Regions from separate parts of the Chromobacterium sp. HL1 genome, predicted to be linked through region 2. Evidence: riboswitches for the same ligand, from Rfam matches in the RefSeq annotation. Region 2 holds a riboswitch; the other holds the start of a gene.
The links. Region 2 has a riboswitch for manganese ahead of AB1Z25_RS05205 (TMEM165/GDT1 family protein). Riboswitches for the same ligand answer to the same signal wherever they lie in the genome.
Positions count from the first base shown of each region.

Region 1: linked by a shared signal. The riboswitch ahead of AB1Z25_RS09090 (sodium:calcium antiporter) and the one ahead of AB1Z25_RS05205 (TMEM165/GDT1 family protein) in region 2 are both predicted to bind manganese.

Region 1 covers NZ_CP162399.1:2,004,953-2,012,542, forward strand. The annotation lists gene AB1Z25_RS09080 (ABC transporter permease) at 1-110, shown strand, start outside; gene AB1Z25_RS09085 (penicillin acylase family protein) at 513-2,678, shown strand; yybP-ykoY riboswitch at 2,789-2,933, shown strand; gene AB1Z25_RS09090 (sodium:calcium antiporter) at 2,990-3,970, shown strand; gene AB1Z25_RS09095 (DUF3761 domain-containing protein) at 4,170-4,493, opposite strand; gene blaCHA (CHA family extended-spectrum class A beta-lactamase) at 4,710-5,597, shown strand; gene astE (succinylglutamate desuccinylase) at 5,716-6,714, opposite strand; gene speA (arginine decarboxylase) at 7,370-7,590, shown strand, end outside.
Region 2 covers NZ_CP162399.1:1,094,598-1,102,187, forward strand. The annotation lists gene AB1Z25_RS05200 (methyl-accepting chemotaxis protein) at 1-872, shown strand, start outside; gene AB1Z25_RS05205 (TMEM165/GDT1 family protein) at 938-1,507, opposite strand; yybP-ykoY riboswitch at 1,509-1,691, opposite strand; gene mscL (large conductance mechanosensitive channel protein MscL) at 1,730-2,185, opposite strand; gene AB1Z25_RS05215 (DMT family transporter) at 2,260-3,108, opposite strand; tRNA gene AB1Z25_RS05220 (tRNA-Asn) at 3,198-3,273, opposite strand; tRNA gene AB1Z25_RS05225 (tRNA-Asn) at 3,301-3,376, opposite strand; tRNA gene AB1Z25_RS05230 (tRNA-Asn) at 3,411-3,486, opposite strand; gene ygfZ (CAF17-like 4Fe-4S cluster assembly/insertion protein YgfZ) at 3,682-4,719, shown strand; gene AB1Z25_RS05240 (H-NS histone family protein) at 4,822-5,127, shown strand; gene AB1Z25_RS05245 (hypothetical protein) at 5,294-7,000, shown strand; rRNA gene AB1Z25_RS05250 (16S ribosomal RNA) at 7,387-7,590, shown strand, end outside.

The DNA.
Region 1 (7,590 bases), 910 kb from region 2:
TCTTCGTCGAGGGCGCCGGAGTGCTGGAAATCGCGCGTTCGGCGGTGGTGCTCACGCTGATCGGCATTGCCGGCTTCGTCAGCGGCGCGCGGGTGTTTCGCTGGTATTAGGGGCATGAGGCATCCGCTGCGCGGATGATGGTTTTGATTGCCGGGGCGGTCCTGACCGAGCGAGGCAAGCGTAGCGTCGCGAGGGAATAAGGCAGGAAGGGGAACAACTCGGCCAAATTCCCCTATCACTGAGCGAATCAAGGATTCGCTCAGTGATGGCGCGCTAACGTCGCGCTGCTCGAACAGGCAGCCGCTTAAAACGTGCGAAGCGAAGTTTCTGCCTAGCTAAAACCTCGGGCCTGCCACCCGGCGGCAGACTTGAAGGGACTTTGGGCGCGTTGGATACGTGCTTCCTTTCTTGCTGGCCAGTTCCGTCGTTTCAAGAGTGTGAAGAACCGAGCATCGCTGTTGAGCATGCTGGCCGACAGCTCATTGTTAAGTTGTCAAAAAGGAGGAAAGGTAGTGAAACGCTTGATCCTCGCCCTATTGGGCATCGCCATGCTGTCCTTGCTGACGGCCTGCGAACTGGACGAAGACGGCAAGCCGCGCGGCAGCCAAGTGCTGTGGGACCGCAGCGGCGTGCCGCACATCTACGCCGCGCGCGCCGACAGCCTGGCCTACGCCTTCGGCCGCGCCCAGATGCAGGCGCATCCGGAGCTGCTGCTGCGGCTGTACGCCCAGGGCCGCGGCCGCGGCGCGGAATACTACGGCGCGGTGTTCGAGGCCGGCGAGCCCTTCCCCAGCAATATGGCGGAAGTGGACCGCCTGGTGCGCGCGATGGGCTTCCCGGAGCGCTCCAAACAATGGCTGCAACAGCAAAGCCCGCGCATGCGCGCCTACCTGGACGCCTTCGTCGCCGGCGTCAACGACCAGGCCGCCGCCAGCGGCGGTCTGAGCCCGGCGGCGCGCGCGGTGCTGCCGGTGCGCAGCGAGGACGTGCTGGCCCACACCCTGCGCATCTTCTTCGGCTATCTGAGCGGCTCCACCGCCACCGGCGCGGCCAATTGCTCGCTGATCTACCCGGACGCGGTGGCCACCCCCATCAATCTGATCGGCGGCTCCAACGGCTGGGCGCTGGGGCCGGCCAAGAGCCGTTCCGGCAACGCCATGCTGCTGGCCAACCCGCATTTGCTGTGGGGCGGCAGCCACACCTGGTTCGAAGCCCAATTCAAGAGCCCGGAATACGATATCTACGGCGCCACCCTGGTGGGCCTGCCGGTGATGCGCATCGGCTTCAACCAGCGGCTGGGCTGGGTGCACACCGTCAACACCCAGGACGGCTGCGACCTGTACCAACTCAAGCTCAGCGGCCGGCAATACCTGCTGGACGGCGTGGCGCGCGACTTTGAGACCAAGCGCGAAACCCTGTATATCCGTCAGCCGGACGGCAGCCTGCAAGCCGAGCAGCTGACGCTGCGCCGCGCCGAGCAGGGCCCGGTGTTCGACAAGGACGGCCAGAGCTACGCGCTGCGCATCGTCGGCGTCGACCAGCTGCAGACCCCCGGCGTGCTGGAGCAATGGTGGGACATGGCGCAAGCGCCCGACTTCAAGGCCTTCCGCAGCGTCGTGGCGCGGCTGCGCAATCCCTACCACAACATCATCTACGCCGACGCCCAACGCAATATCTGGGCGGCTTTCGGCGGCCTGACCCCGCGCCGCGCCGGCGGCGACGCCGCCTTCTGGGCGCAGCCGGTGGACGGCAGCCGCAGCGATCTGATCTGGCGTCAGGCGCTGCGCCTGGACGAATTGCCGCAGGTGGCCAATCCGTCCAGCGGCTGGGTGCAGAACTCCAATAGCGTGCCCTGGTATATGAGCAAGCCTGCGCTGGACCCGGCCGCCTACGCCGGCTATCTGTCGCCGCGGGCGTCGCCGCTGCTGCGCGAACAGCGCGGCATCGAGCTGATCGAACAGACTTCGGCCTTCACCCTGGACACGCTGCTCAGCGCCAAGCACGACACCCGGCTGCTGCTGGCGGACCGGGTGCTGGACGATTTGATCGGCTATGCGCGCGCCTCCGGCGACGCCGGCCTGATCGCCGCGGCGCAAGTGCTGGCCCAATGGGACCGGCGCAGCGACGCCGCCAGCAAGGGCGCGGTGCTGTTCGCCGCCTGGGTGGCGGCCTCCGGCGGCGAAGAGGCCTTGCGCTACCGCCGGGAAGCGGATCCGGCGCAGCCCTACGACACGCCCGCCGGCCTGCGCGACGCCGGCTTCGCGCTCAGCAAGCTGGGCGCGGCCGCCCAGGGCTTGCAACAGGCCGGCGTGCCGCTGGACATCGCCTTCGGCGAAGTCTACCGGCTGCGGCGCGGCCCCGCCGGCGGCGCGGCGCGCTTGGACCAGCCGGCCAGCGGCGGCGCCGAGGGTTTGGGGGCTTTCCGCACCTTCAGTTATATCGGCGACAGCGACGGCCGCCAGCGCGCCATCTTCGGCGACACCTTCACCGCCCTGGTGGAGTTCGGCCGGCCGCTGCGCGCCAAGGTGATCAACACCTACGGCAACAGCAGCCAGCCGCAATCGCCTTACTACGGCGACCAGATGGAGCTGGCGGCGCGGAACGCCATGCGCGACGCCTTGCTCAATCGCGAGCAGGTGGAGGCGGCGCTGGCCAAGCGCGAGTGGTTCCGCCGCTAGCGCCGAGGCGGCCGCGGCGGCGACGTCGCGGCCCTTCGCCTTCATCCGCAGTGGGCGTCGCATGACGGGCGCCTAGGTTTGCGCCATTGCGCCCAGGCTGGCACAATGGCGCCGTTGTCATTGGGGAGTAGCCATCTTCGGCCCCGCCGAAGAGGCCGCGTCAACAAACTTGAGGAGCTTTCCTCATGGCGCGGTCAGCGGCCGGCATTGCCGGCGCCGCCAAGCGAGACCTTTGGCCACGATGCGTTTGCCGCCGGGCAAGCCGCGTCGTTGCGCCATTGTCCATCCGCTTGCCCGGCCCAAGACTATCCATGCTGTTGACCCTGTCGTTTCTGCTCGGCCTCGCCGTCCTGATCTATCTTTCCTGTCAATACTTCGTCAACGCCATCGAGTGGTGCGGACGCCATCTGAACCTGGGCGCCAGCGCCGTCGGCACCGTGCTCGCCGCTTTCGGCACCGCCTTGCCGGAAAGCGCCGTCACCTTGACCGCGATGGCCTTCGGCGGCACGCCGCAACATAAGGACATCGGCGTCGGCGCCGCCCTGGGCGGGCCGCTGGTGCTGGCCACGCTGGCGTACGCGGTGGTGGGTTTCGCGCTGTGGCGCAACCGCAGCCGGCTGGGGCGCGGCGACTACCTGTTGCGCGTCGATCACCGCCGGCTGGCCGGCGACCAATTGGCGTTTTTGCTGATTTTCGCGTTCAAGGTGGCGTTGGGCCTGCTGGCCTTCGCCATCAAGCCCTGGCTGGGCGTGCTGTTCCTGGCCGCTTACGCCGCCTATGTCTGGCGCGAGATCCGCAGCGCGGACACCGCGCCGGAAGAGGAAGAACTGGACGCCTTGAAACTGCGCGCCGGCGGCGGCCTGGGCTGGGCGGCGACGCAGGCCCTGCTGGCCTTGGCGGTGATCGCGGCGGCGGCGCACGGTTTCGTCGCGCAGCTGGAAGCGCTGGCCGGACACTGGGGCATGGCGCCGCATCTGGTGGCCTTGCTGCTGAGTCCGGTGGCCACGGAATTGCCGGAAATCATGAACGCGCTGATCTGGCTGCGCCAGGGCAAGGAGCGTCTGGCTTTGGCCAATATCTCCGGCGCGATGATGATACAGGCGACGATTCCCAGCGCCTTCGGCCTGTTCTTCACCCCGTGGATGTTCGACGGCGTCCTGCTGTGGTCCGGCCTGGCCACGATGGCGGCGATCGCCGGCTTGTGGCTGTTGTTCCGCCGCGGCAGCGTGGACGGCCGCTGGCTCTTGGGCGCGGGCGCGGTGTATCTGCTGTTTGCCGGCTGTCTGGTGTGAGGCGGGAACCCGTTCAATGCCGCATCACCGATGCGCAGCAGATCGTAAACAGGCTCTCAGAGCCTGTTCAGAGTCTCGCGAGCAAGGGCGAGACAAGGCGAAAACGAGCGAAAAAGCGGAATGTACAAATGGTACATGAGCATTTTGAGCTTGTTTTCAACGCCGTATCGCTGAAGCGCAGCAGACTATGAACGGGTTCTCAGAGCCAGGCCGCCACGCCGCCATGATGCGAACACGTGCCGCGCCGGTGCTGGCTGAAGCTATAGCTGCCGTCGCGGCAGCGCGCGCTGGCGCCGGCCGGCGCTTTGCCGGAGCGGGTATGGGCCGGGCTGTGGACCTCCACGCCGTCGGAGTTGGTGTAGCTGCCGTGTTCCAGCAACTGCTCTTGCGCCGGCGCGCTGGCGTGCCGATGCGTGTGCGGCGTTTTGGCTTCAAGCGGCGCGGCCAGCAGGGCCAGGCTGAGGCCGAGCAGGCCGGCGATGCGCCGCAAAGCGGGGATACGGAACTGTGCAGGCTTTTTCATGTCATTCGATTGTTTAATGTGTCATTAAAAGTGCTTGAACCTGTTCGTGATGTTTTGACGCATCTGTTTTCGTGGTTCAGGCGCAAAAGAATATGTATCGCACTTTAGTTCATTGTCATTGCGGCGGATAGCGGCAATGCGCATCGGGGGAACTAAACCGCGATGGCCGGCCGTTGCGACGGGCCGCGCCGTCATACCGAATCTGGGGATTGATCTATGGATGATTTTGCGCAGCGGCGCGTCTTGCTGGCGGCCTTGGCCGCCACGCCGTTGATCTGGGGTTGCGCGCGCCCGCCGTTGCGGGTGCCGGGCGAAGCCCCGGCCGCGCGTCAATTGGCGGAGCTGGAACGCAATGCCGGCGGCCGCATCGGCGTGTTCGCGCAAGAGGCGGACAGCGGGCGGACGCTGGCTTACCGGGCCGATGAGCGCTTCCCGATGTGCAGCACGTTCACGCTGCTGCTGGTGGGCGCCTTATTGCAACGCAGCGCGACGCAGCCGGATCTGCTCTACCGCCATGTCGGCTACCGGCGCGAGCAATTGATCGACTATTCGCCCATCGCCGAACAATACGTGGAGCAGGGCATGTCGGTGAAAGACTTGTGCGACGCGGCGATGCGCTTCGGCGACAACACCGCCGCCAATCTGCTGCTGGAGCAGTTGGGCGGGCCGCAGGAGGTGACCCGCTTCGCCCGTTCGCTGGGCGACGGCCTGAGCCGGCTTGACCGCGTCGAGCCGGAACTGAACCGCGCCGAGCCGGACGATCCGCGCGACACCACCACGCCGGCGGCGATGACGGCCAATCTGCGCGCGCTGCTGTTTTCCCCGCTATTGCCGGAGCGGCAGCGCGGTTTGCTGAACGATTGGCTGCTGGGCAACACCACCGGCAATCTGCGCATCCGCGCCGGCTTGCCGGCGGAGTGGCGGGTGGGGGATAAGACCGGCAGCGGCGGCCACGGCGCGGCCAACAACGTGGCCGTGGCCTGGCGGCCGGGCAAGTCGCCGTTGTTGCTGTCGGTCTATTACTGGGGCTCGACGGCGATGATGGACGAGCGCAACGCGGTGATCGCCGCGGTGGCGAGGGTGGCGGCCGCCGAGTTCGCTTGAAACGCCGCGCGGGGCGGGCAGGTCCTGCCGGAATGAACGACGCCGCGGCCATGGCCGCGGCGTTGTCGCGCGCGGCTCCCTTGAGCGCTGGGCGTCCGCGCGGAACCTTGAATCGCGTTTAAGGCAGCCGCGCCGGCGCCACCACGATGCCGGCGCGCAGTCCGGGCTTGACCGTGTGATTGGGGAACAGGATGCGCTCATCGCCGCCGACGGCCACATAGCGGTGCTCGCCGTCCTCGGCGATCAGGAAGCCGTCCGGCAACGCGGTGAAGTTTTCCACGTCGTCGGCCAGGTGCAGGCGGAAGGCTTCGCTGTGTTTGACGATGTCGTACTTGGCCTGGAACAGCGGCAGATCGCCGTCGCGGTAGCCGGGCAGTTCTTGCTCCGGCTCCGCCAGCAGCCGGCGCAGCGCCTGGTCTATGCCGGCGAAGCGGGACAGATCGTTTTGGCCGAACGGCCGCGCCTTGCCCAGCTCCAGCGTGAAGGCGTCCGCCTGGCAGTGGCGGCTGGTGAAGTAGCTGAAGGTATTGGCCGGCTGGCTGTGCAGCAGTACGGTTTCCACCTGGCAACTCTTCAGCCAGGCCAGTTGCGCGCGGCTGTGCGGGCGTTCGTGCAGATAGGGGTAGATGGCGAACTTCTCGAACACCGAGCCGCGGATCGCGGTGTGCAGATCGTAATGCCAGCGCCGGCCGCGGGCGGAGGCGAAAAAGTCCGCCGCCGCCTGTTCCAGGCGCGCCGCGCGCGCCGCTTCGCGCGCTTCCGGCTGGCGCGCGTGCGCGCCGTTGAACAGCCGGTTCATATCGTAATCCAGATAACGCTTGCCCAGCCGCATCGCGTCCAGATTGCCGAAGATCACCAGCAGCCGGCAGCGCAGCGCCAGCCTGCCGCCGGCGATGTCGGCCAGGATGGCATTGAGCACCTCGATAGGCGCGGTCTCATTGCCGTGCACGCCGCTGGACAGCAGCAGGGAATCGTCGGCGGCGGCGAGGGGTTCCAGCTCGACGACGCCGTAATCCAGCCAGCGCGCCCGCACGCCGGAGTGGAGCTGCCATTCGGCGGAGGCCGGGGAGGCGGGATTCATGGTCCAGGACAGAAAATCGTGGTGATGCTCGCGCATGGGCTGGCTCGTGCTTGCGGCTAGTGATGACCGGGGCATTGTAACCAGAGCCGGCGCGGCAGGTGGCGGCGCGTGGCGCAGATTTGAAAAAACATGCCGTATTTGGGCTAAAAGCCTTGTTCGGCGCGGCTTGGCGCGCCGGGCCGCGCTGTGGTTTTTTGGCGCGGCGGAGCAAGGGGCCGGGGCGCGCTCTTGTTGAATATTTTGGACAAGTCCATTGCCGGAACCGCGACGTCCCCGGCCGGAGAAACGGCCGCTTGCCGGCGTGAGAAAAATATAGGGGGCTGTTTTTGCTCAAGCCTTGCCCGGCAAGGCTTGCCGGGCCGCCCGGCGCGGGCTTGTCGATTAAATTGGACATGCGGATTTTTATACATTTTTTTACTTGTCAAGCCGCGTGATGTTGTTACAATCCGCGCTCGTTTGCAGCTTTGCAAACCTACAATTCAATTGTTTCGCTCCGACATCCCAGGCCCACATAAAAGCTGTTCAGCCCGAAAGCCGCGCACTAAGGAGCGGGGTTATCCATCATAAGGATGCTCCTGCGGCTGGCTCATCGCTTTTTCGGCGGCGGCCTGGGCGCGTCCTTTGGAAATCCCTGTCCACCCATCATTGCGCGGGGTTCAGGGCTTTCCGTCAGTTCTTGAGGGGAAAACTCATGGCTTGGTCTGTGGCTGATAGCCGGGCGTTGTACGGCATCCGGCATTGGGGAGCGGGGTACTTCGACATGGGCGCCAACGGCAATATCGTCGTGCGTCCGAATGTGCGCCAAAACAAGGAAATCGACCTGCATCGTCTGGTGGGCGAACTGTCCGGCAAGGGCCTGGACCTGCCGTTGCTGGTGCGTTTTCCCGATATTCTGCAAGACCGCGTCACGCG
Region 2 (7,590 bases):
ACGGCATGTTGGGGCTGGTGTCGGAAACCCAGGTGGAAACCGCGCAGATCACCGAGGACACCAAGTCGGCGCGGGAGATCGTCTCCAAGGCGTCCGACCATTTCAGCAAGATGATGGGAGACTTCGAAACCACGGCGAGCAGTCTCAGCCAGATCGCCGCCACCATGTCGGAGTTCGTCGCCTCCAATGGCCAGGTCAATCTGCATGTGGCGGAAATCCACGAACTGGGCCATCAGGTGACGGACCGTCTGAACCATACCGAAGACTCGGCCACCAAGTTGTCCGGCGCGGCGGAGCAGGTGCAGCAACTGGTGGCGCGCTTCATTCTGGGCGAGGGCGAGTTCGACCAGATCATGCAAACGGCCCGCGAGGCGCGGGATGAATTGCAAACCATGATGGCCGCGCAACTGGCCGCGGGCGTGGCGCTGTTCGATCAGAATTACCAGCCCATCGCCGGCGCCAAGCCGGCCAAGTTCCGCACTCAGTACGACGCCAAGCTGGAAAAACTGATGCAGCCGGTGTACGACCGCGCCGCCAAGTCCGTGCCCGGCGGCGTGTTCTGCCTGGCGGTGGACACCAACGGCTACGCGCCGACCCACAATAGCTGGTATAGCCAGCCCTTGAGCGGAGATGCGGCCAAGGACCTGATCAACAGCCGCGACAAGCGCAAGTTCGCCGATGCCGCCGGTTTGCGGGCCGCGCGCAGCACGCAGTCTTTCCTGCTGCAGACGTATACCCGCGACACCGGGGAGGTGCTGTCGGAAGTGGTGCTGCCCATCATGTTGTCCGGCAAGCATTGGGGCGGCTTTCGCCTGGGCTTCAACCCGGAGCAGCTGTTGGAGGCGCTTGGGCGCGGAGCCGCTCGGACTTGAAGCGGGGCAGGTCGGCAGGAAAGCAAAACGGAGGCCGCGGCCTCCGTTTTGTTTTGAGCGTTGCCTCAGATCTGCAACGGGCTTAGCAGGGTGATAATGCCCAGGCCGGCGAACAAGAGCGCGGCAACGGTGTGCACCAGCTTTTGCGGCAGCTTCTTCGCGGCCACCTCGCCCAAGAGCACCGCGGGCACATTGGCCAGCATCATGCCCAGCGTCGTGCCGGCCACCACCAACAGCAAGGCCTCGGGAAAGCGCGCGGACAGCGCGACGGTGGCCAGCTGCGTCTTGTCGCCCATTTCCGCGATAAAGAAAGCGATACAGGTGGTGCCGAACACGCCGAAGCGCTCCATGAGCCGGCTGTCTTCATCCAGCTTGTCCGGAATCAGCATCCAGCCCGCCATGGCGAGAAAGGAAAGACCCAAGCCCCAACGCATGAAGTCCGGTCCTATCTTGCTCATCAGCCAGTGACCCACCGCGGCGGCGGCGAAATGATTGAGCAAGGTGGCGACGAAGATGCCCAGAACGATGGGCATGGGTTTGCGGTAGCGGCCGGCCAGCATCAGGGCGAGCAATTGGGTTTTGTCGCCGATTTCAGCCAAAGCGACGATGCCGGTGGAAATAAGGAAGGCTTCCATGAAAACTCCGGGGGCTGCGCATACGCCATGACAAGCCCGCGCCGCAGCCCCGCGTTGCGCAGACATGTCATGGGTCTTGCCAAACGGAAGTTTTCGTCGCATGCGCCATGGCCGCGATGGCCAAGCCTGTTGACGCATGCCGGCGCTGAAAACCGCGCCGAGGCTACTCCCCCAGAACCAGCCGATTCTAAATCAGTTGGCGTAGCGGGGCAATCTCCGCTCTTAGAGTTGAGACGTGCACTGCGGGCATCGAGAAGCTTTTTCCGGAATGCTGGACACGCAGAACGGGCATTCCTTGGTGGCGGGGGCCGGTGCGGCGGCCGGTTCTTCGCGCTTCAGCCGATTGATGGCCTTGACCAGCATGAAGATGGCGAAAGCCACGATGGTGAAGCTGACCATGGCATTGATGAACAGACCGATATTCAGCGTGACGGCGCCGGCCTGTTTGGCCGCGGCCACGGACACATAAGGCCCAAGCTGTTTGCTGCCTTCTTTTAGCACGAAGAACATATTGGAGAAATCGACGTTGCCGATCAACAGGCCGATTGGGGGCATGATCACATCGTCGACCAGCGATTTGACGATGGCGCCGAAAGCGCCGCCGATGACGACGCCGACCGCCAGATCGATGACATTGCCTTTCATGGCAAATTCTTTGAATTCTTTAATAATGGACATGGTTGGCCTCTGTTTAAATAGCGTTAAGCATTATAGGACATTCGGTCGCCGTCGCTCCACCGCGGGTCTTTCTATCAGGCGGCTGAGCGTGAGCGGACGGGCAGGCTGCCAAGCAAGGCGCCGCCAAGAATGAGCACGATGGCGGTCAGAGCGACGGCGTTCAATTGACCCTGGCCGCTGCCTATCAGCAGCAAGGTGGACAGCAGCGGCGTGGCGTAGGACAGGGAGCCGATCTGCCTGGGGTCGCCTTCCTTCAGCGCGCGGTCCCATAGAAAGAAGGCGCCGCCCATCGGCCCGATGCCGAGCAGGATCAGGGCCAGCCATTGGCCGGCGCTGGGGGCGACGCTGGGTTCGAACAGGGCGTGACACAGCAAGGAGAGCAGGCCGGACAGCAGGCAGAAGCCGCCCACCGCGCTATTGGGAAAGCTGGGCAGCCTGCGGGTCAGCAGGCTGAAGGTGGACCACACCACGGCGGCGGCGATGGCGAGCAGATAACCGGCGAGATGGCTGCTGGACAAGGCGAGCTTGCCCCCGCTGACGATCAGCGCTGCGCCGCTGAAGCCCAGCGCACCGGCCAGGATGTGGCGGCCATGCAGCACGGTGCCCGGCACCAAGATGGGGGAGAGCATGACGATCAGCAGCGGCCACAGGTAATTCAGCAGATTGGCTTCCATCGCCGGCGCGTGCCGAAACGCGAAGAACAGCAGGAAGTGATAGCCGAACAAGCCGTAGATCCCCACCAGCAGGGTGGGCGCCGGGACTTTCCAGTCGCGGTAATGGCGCAGGCTGAGCAGGCTGCCGATCAGCAGGCAGACGCCGACGACGAAGAAAGGGGGGAGCGAGCGTGTTTGAGCGCCAAGCGCGGCCAGAGAGGCCCAGAGCAGGATGGCGCCCCCGGCAAAGGCAATCGGTCTGGAAATCATTATTATTCCAATGGGGAGGGTGGGCCGATTGTAAAACGGAAGCGAAAATGGAAAAAGCCACAATCCAGAGATTGTGGCTTTTGAAATTTTGGCTCCCCGAGCAGGGCTCGAACCTGCGACCTGCGGATTAACAGTCCGTCGCTCTACCAACTGAGCTATCAGGGATCATAATGCGGTGATGCGGGCTTGTTTTGGCTCCCCGAGCAGGGCTCGAACCTGCGACCTGCGGATTAACAGTCCGTCGCTCTACCAACTGAGCTATCAGGGAATGGAAAACAAGCAATTCTCAAACTGGGCCGGAGTGGCTCCCCGAGCAGGGCTCGAACCTGCGACCTGCGGATTAACAGTCCGTCGCTCTACCAACTGAGCTATCAGGGATTTGAGTGAGGGCGAACTATAGCTTCAGCCTGTCGGGCTGTCAACACTTGCGCGGCTGAAAATCGCTTGCGTCCGTCGGGCGGCTTGGACGCGGCGTTGACGCCCGCAATTCACCGCTGGCGAAGGGAGGCGGCGGCGCGTTAAAATTTCGTTTGTTGACAATGCGGGAATAGCCGCGTTTTTGAGGTGGGTTAAATGAATCTGGACGGTAAGCTCAGGCTGGATGCGCGCGCGGAGCGGGCAAATAAAGATGCGGCGGAAATGAATGTTCATTTGCGGCAGTTGGAGTCTTTGCGCGCAGGCGCCGCAATATCGGTTCTGGATAAGCATAAAATCATCCAGGTGGCGGGAGAGGACGCGGAGGCCTTTTTGCAAGGGCAGCTTTCCAGCGATGTGCGGGAGTTGTCGGACGAAAGCCATGCCCAGTACAGCAGTTACTCTTCAGCCAAAGGGCGAATGCTGGCCAGCTTCCTGGTTTGGCGGAGCGACGGCGTTTATTGCCTGGCGGTGTCGGCGGATCTGGCCGAATACGTGGCCAAGCGCCTGAGCATGTTTGTCTTGCGCTCCAAGGTGAAGGTATCCATTGCGGATAATCTGACCTTGATTGGCCTTGCGGGCGCGACGGCGCTGAATACGCTGGCCATTGAGCCGGCATTGGCGGCAAGCGTTGGGCCGCGTGAAATGATTCGAGTGGAATTGGGCCTGTTGATAGGCCTGCCCGGGGCGGGCTGGGTGCTGGCGGTGGATGAAGCCGGCGCAGAGCAGCTTGGCGCAAGGCTGACGGAGGCGGCGAGCCTGGTGTCCTCCAGCGTTTGGGACTGGCGGGATATTGACGCGGGCATCCCTTGGGTCAGCCTGGCGACTCAGGAGCAGTTTGTGCCGCAAATGGCGAATATGGAATTGATTGGCGGGGTAAGCTTTAAGAAAGGCTGTTACCCGGGGCAGGAAATCGTCGCCAGGTCGCAGTATTTGGGGAAAATGAAGCGCCGCATGTTCAAAGTGGCATTTAAACAGCCGCTCGCCATCGGTGCCAAACTCTATAGCCCGTCCGTGGCGGGGCAGTCGATTGGCATGGTGGCTGCGGTTTGCCAAGTGGCGCCGGATCAATATGAAGGCTTGGCCGTGGTTCAATTTCAAGCCTGGGAAGAAGGTATTTACGCTGACGAGGCGTACACAATAAGGCTTCAACAACTGGAGCTGCCCTATTCCTTGAATGAGGGGGCTGAGAATTAATTGATAATTTCTGTTTTGTTTCCTTGACTTGAGTGGAAAGGCTTGGCTACATTATCATCTGTAACGCACCACTACTCTTACAATATATTTGGGAACATGCTAATGGAACTGTCGAAATTGGATTTTACTCAGCTGGTGGCTCTGCGCGCCGATGTCGAAGCTGAAATCAAGCGCCGCGAAAGCGAAGAAAAGTCCAAAGCCAAGAAACAAATCATTGAACTTGCTCGCGCTTATGGTCTGAGCGTGGAGGAAGTGCTGGGCAAAACCGGCGGCGTGCGCAAGCCGGTGGAAGCCAAGTATCGTCACCCGGCCAGCCCGGAACTGACTTGGACCGGCCGCGGCCGTAAGCCGGTGTGGGTACAAGAGTGGATCTCCAGCGGCAAAGCCCTGGACGCTCTGGCTATCTAAGCAAACTGCGGGTTTGCAATGAATTTCGAAAGCGCCTGTCATGGGCGCTTTTTCTTTGTCCGACGGCCAGCGGGCCGGCTTGCGGCTTGCTATAAATGGATGTAGCGTTCAAGCTGTTTCGCGTAGTGATTGAAATGTGCTGACATTGTCTTGAGAGTGGGCGGCTATGCTGGATTTTTTTTCAAGAGGGGCTAAAGGTCGCTCCGACCCGTTGGCCAGCGCGGAAGCGGCCAGGGAGTTCGTGGCGGCTTTGAAGAAGGAGCATGGGGCGGCCGCGCATGAGCGCGTGGTGGCCTTGCTGTCGCCATTGGAGTTGGATTGGCACAATATCTCGGTGGATCGCGTCGAAGCGCTGCTGGCGCTCAATCAAGAGACCGAATCGCTGCACGAAAACCTCTGCGCGCAATACTTGCTGAATACGCGCATGCCCAAGGCGCTGGAAGCGCAATTGCGAAGCCAGATACTGGCGTACGGCAAATGCTTCATCGATAGTTATCAGCATGTGCTGACGGTCGACGCCGATTCCGTTGAAGGCGCCAAGGTGCTGACGCTGCTGCCCATCGTGCTGTCGCGGATGATGTTCTATCTTGGCGAGCATGCGCGTTGGCATTGGGTTCGAAGCTTTAATCCGGAAGAGGCGTTTTGGCTGGGGGTCAACCAGCTATATTGGTTCGCCGAGCATCATGGTTGCGATTCCGTGCCGGTGTTTCTGTTCGGCGATGGTCAGCCTGCGACGACGGTTCAGGATCAATTCCTCATCTTGCATATGCTCGCCGTGCTGACCGGGGGCAATCTCAGCGCCAGGCAATTGCACTTCGCCTATCAATTGCTGCAAGTGCTTAGCAACCGTATGTCATTAACCCGGGCTTGCGCGGAACATTCGAGTTTTGTGGTCTCTTTAAAAGGACCGCATCCCGCGGCAAGAGCGTCGGGCGGCCTGGTGGACGAAGCCGCGCGCTACTGGGGGACAACGGATCTGGTCGAAATCCTGCATGGCTGGAGCATTGTATTGGACGCCGGCAGAGTGCCGCCTGAAATTAAACGCATGATGGAACCGGGCATAGACGCGAATACCTTGCGCGCTTTGATGCGGGAGTGGGCCCCCCAGCAAATGCGTTTTGAAAGGGCGGAGCGGGTGCCCGTTTCCGGGCAGAGCATAGAAGTGGCGTATCGCCTGCCCGTGCTGCACCGTTTGATTCGGGTCGTGGACGAGGCCAAGCAAACAGGCGCGCTGGAAGACGGTAATTTCGATGATGCGGCCAATATCCGTATTTATGGCTTCGTTACCACCAGGAAGCGGGACAAGGGCGCGCCGATGCCTGGGCTTGCCTTGGGCGGGGAGGCTGTTTCTCAGCCGGCAAAAGAAGAGTTTTCGCGCTGGGAAGTCGACAACGTCAGCCAAACCGGACTGGGTGTGACTTTGGGGGCGATGGGGAACGAATGGGTGGGCCTGGGCGCCTTGATCGGTTTTCGCGAGAAATCGGTGGATGGATGGAGTCTGGGCGTGGTGCGCCGAGTGAAGCGTAATTCGGCGGATCAGATCTACCTCGGGGTTGAAACCCTGAGTAGAAGACCAGTGGCGGCTTCGCTGCGGCCAACCGATGTGAGGCTGATCGATCCCACGCTGCCGCCTGAACAGGTTTGGCTGGCCGGGCATATCGCCTTGTTCGTGCCATGCCAGCGCTCGGGCAAGGTAGTGAACGCCTTATTGCTGCCGTTATCCTTATATGTGTTGGGCAAGGAATTCTACATGACGGCCAAGGGCAAGCATTTCCAGCTCTCTCTGGGCAAGGTGATGGATAAGGGCAGCGATTGGTGCTTGATCGAGGTGGAATTGGTCCAGGCTTTGGAAAAGTTGCCGGTTATGCCGTGACTTTCCATCATTAAAGGTGAGATTGAGAACGGGCCGAAGCTAAGCTTCGGCCCGTTTTTCATGGTTCGGCGGGGTGGTTGAGGCGTGTCGGCAAATACCCCTTTCGGATATTGCTTGCCGCATCAAGGGTTTGGCCTGCGGGACCCGCTTTTGTTGAGGTTTTTCTCGCAAAAGGTGTTGACGGGTTTAGGGGGCTGACGTATAGTTCGCCTCCTCAGCAGACAACGCAGCGGCGGAAACGAAACGCAGCGACCTGCACCGATCTTTAACAGAACGAATAACCGATAGGTGTAAGTGCTCGGTCGATGACCAAACACTTGCACTGCAAGACGAGAAATGTCTCGATGTTTCTTTGATCTTGCGTGCCAGAAAATTTGCTTGGAATTGAACTGAAGAGTTTGATCCTGGCTCAGATTGAACGCTGGCGGCATGCTTTACACATGCAAGTCGAACGGTAACAGGGTGCTTGCACCGCTGACGAGTGGCGAACGGGTGAGTAATGCATCGGAATGTACCGTGTAATGGGGGATAGCTCGGCGAAAGCCGGATTAATACCGCATACGCCCTGAGGGGGAAAGTGGGGGACCGAA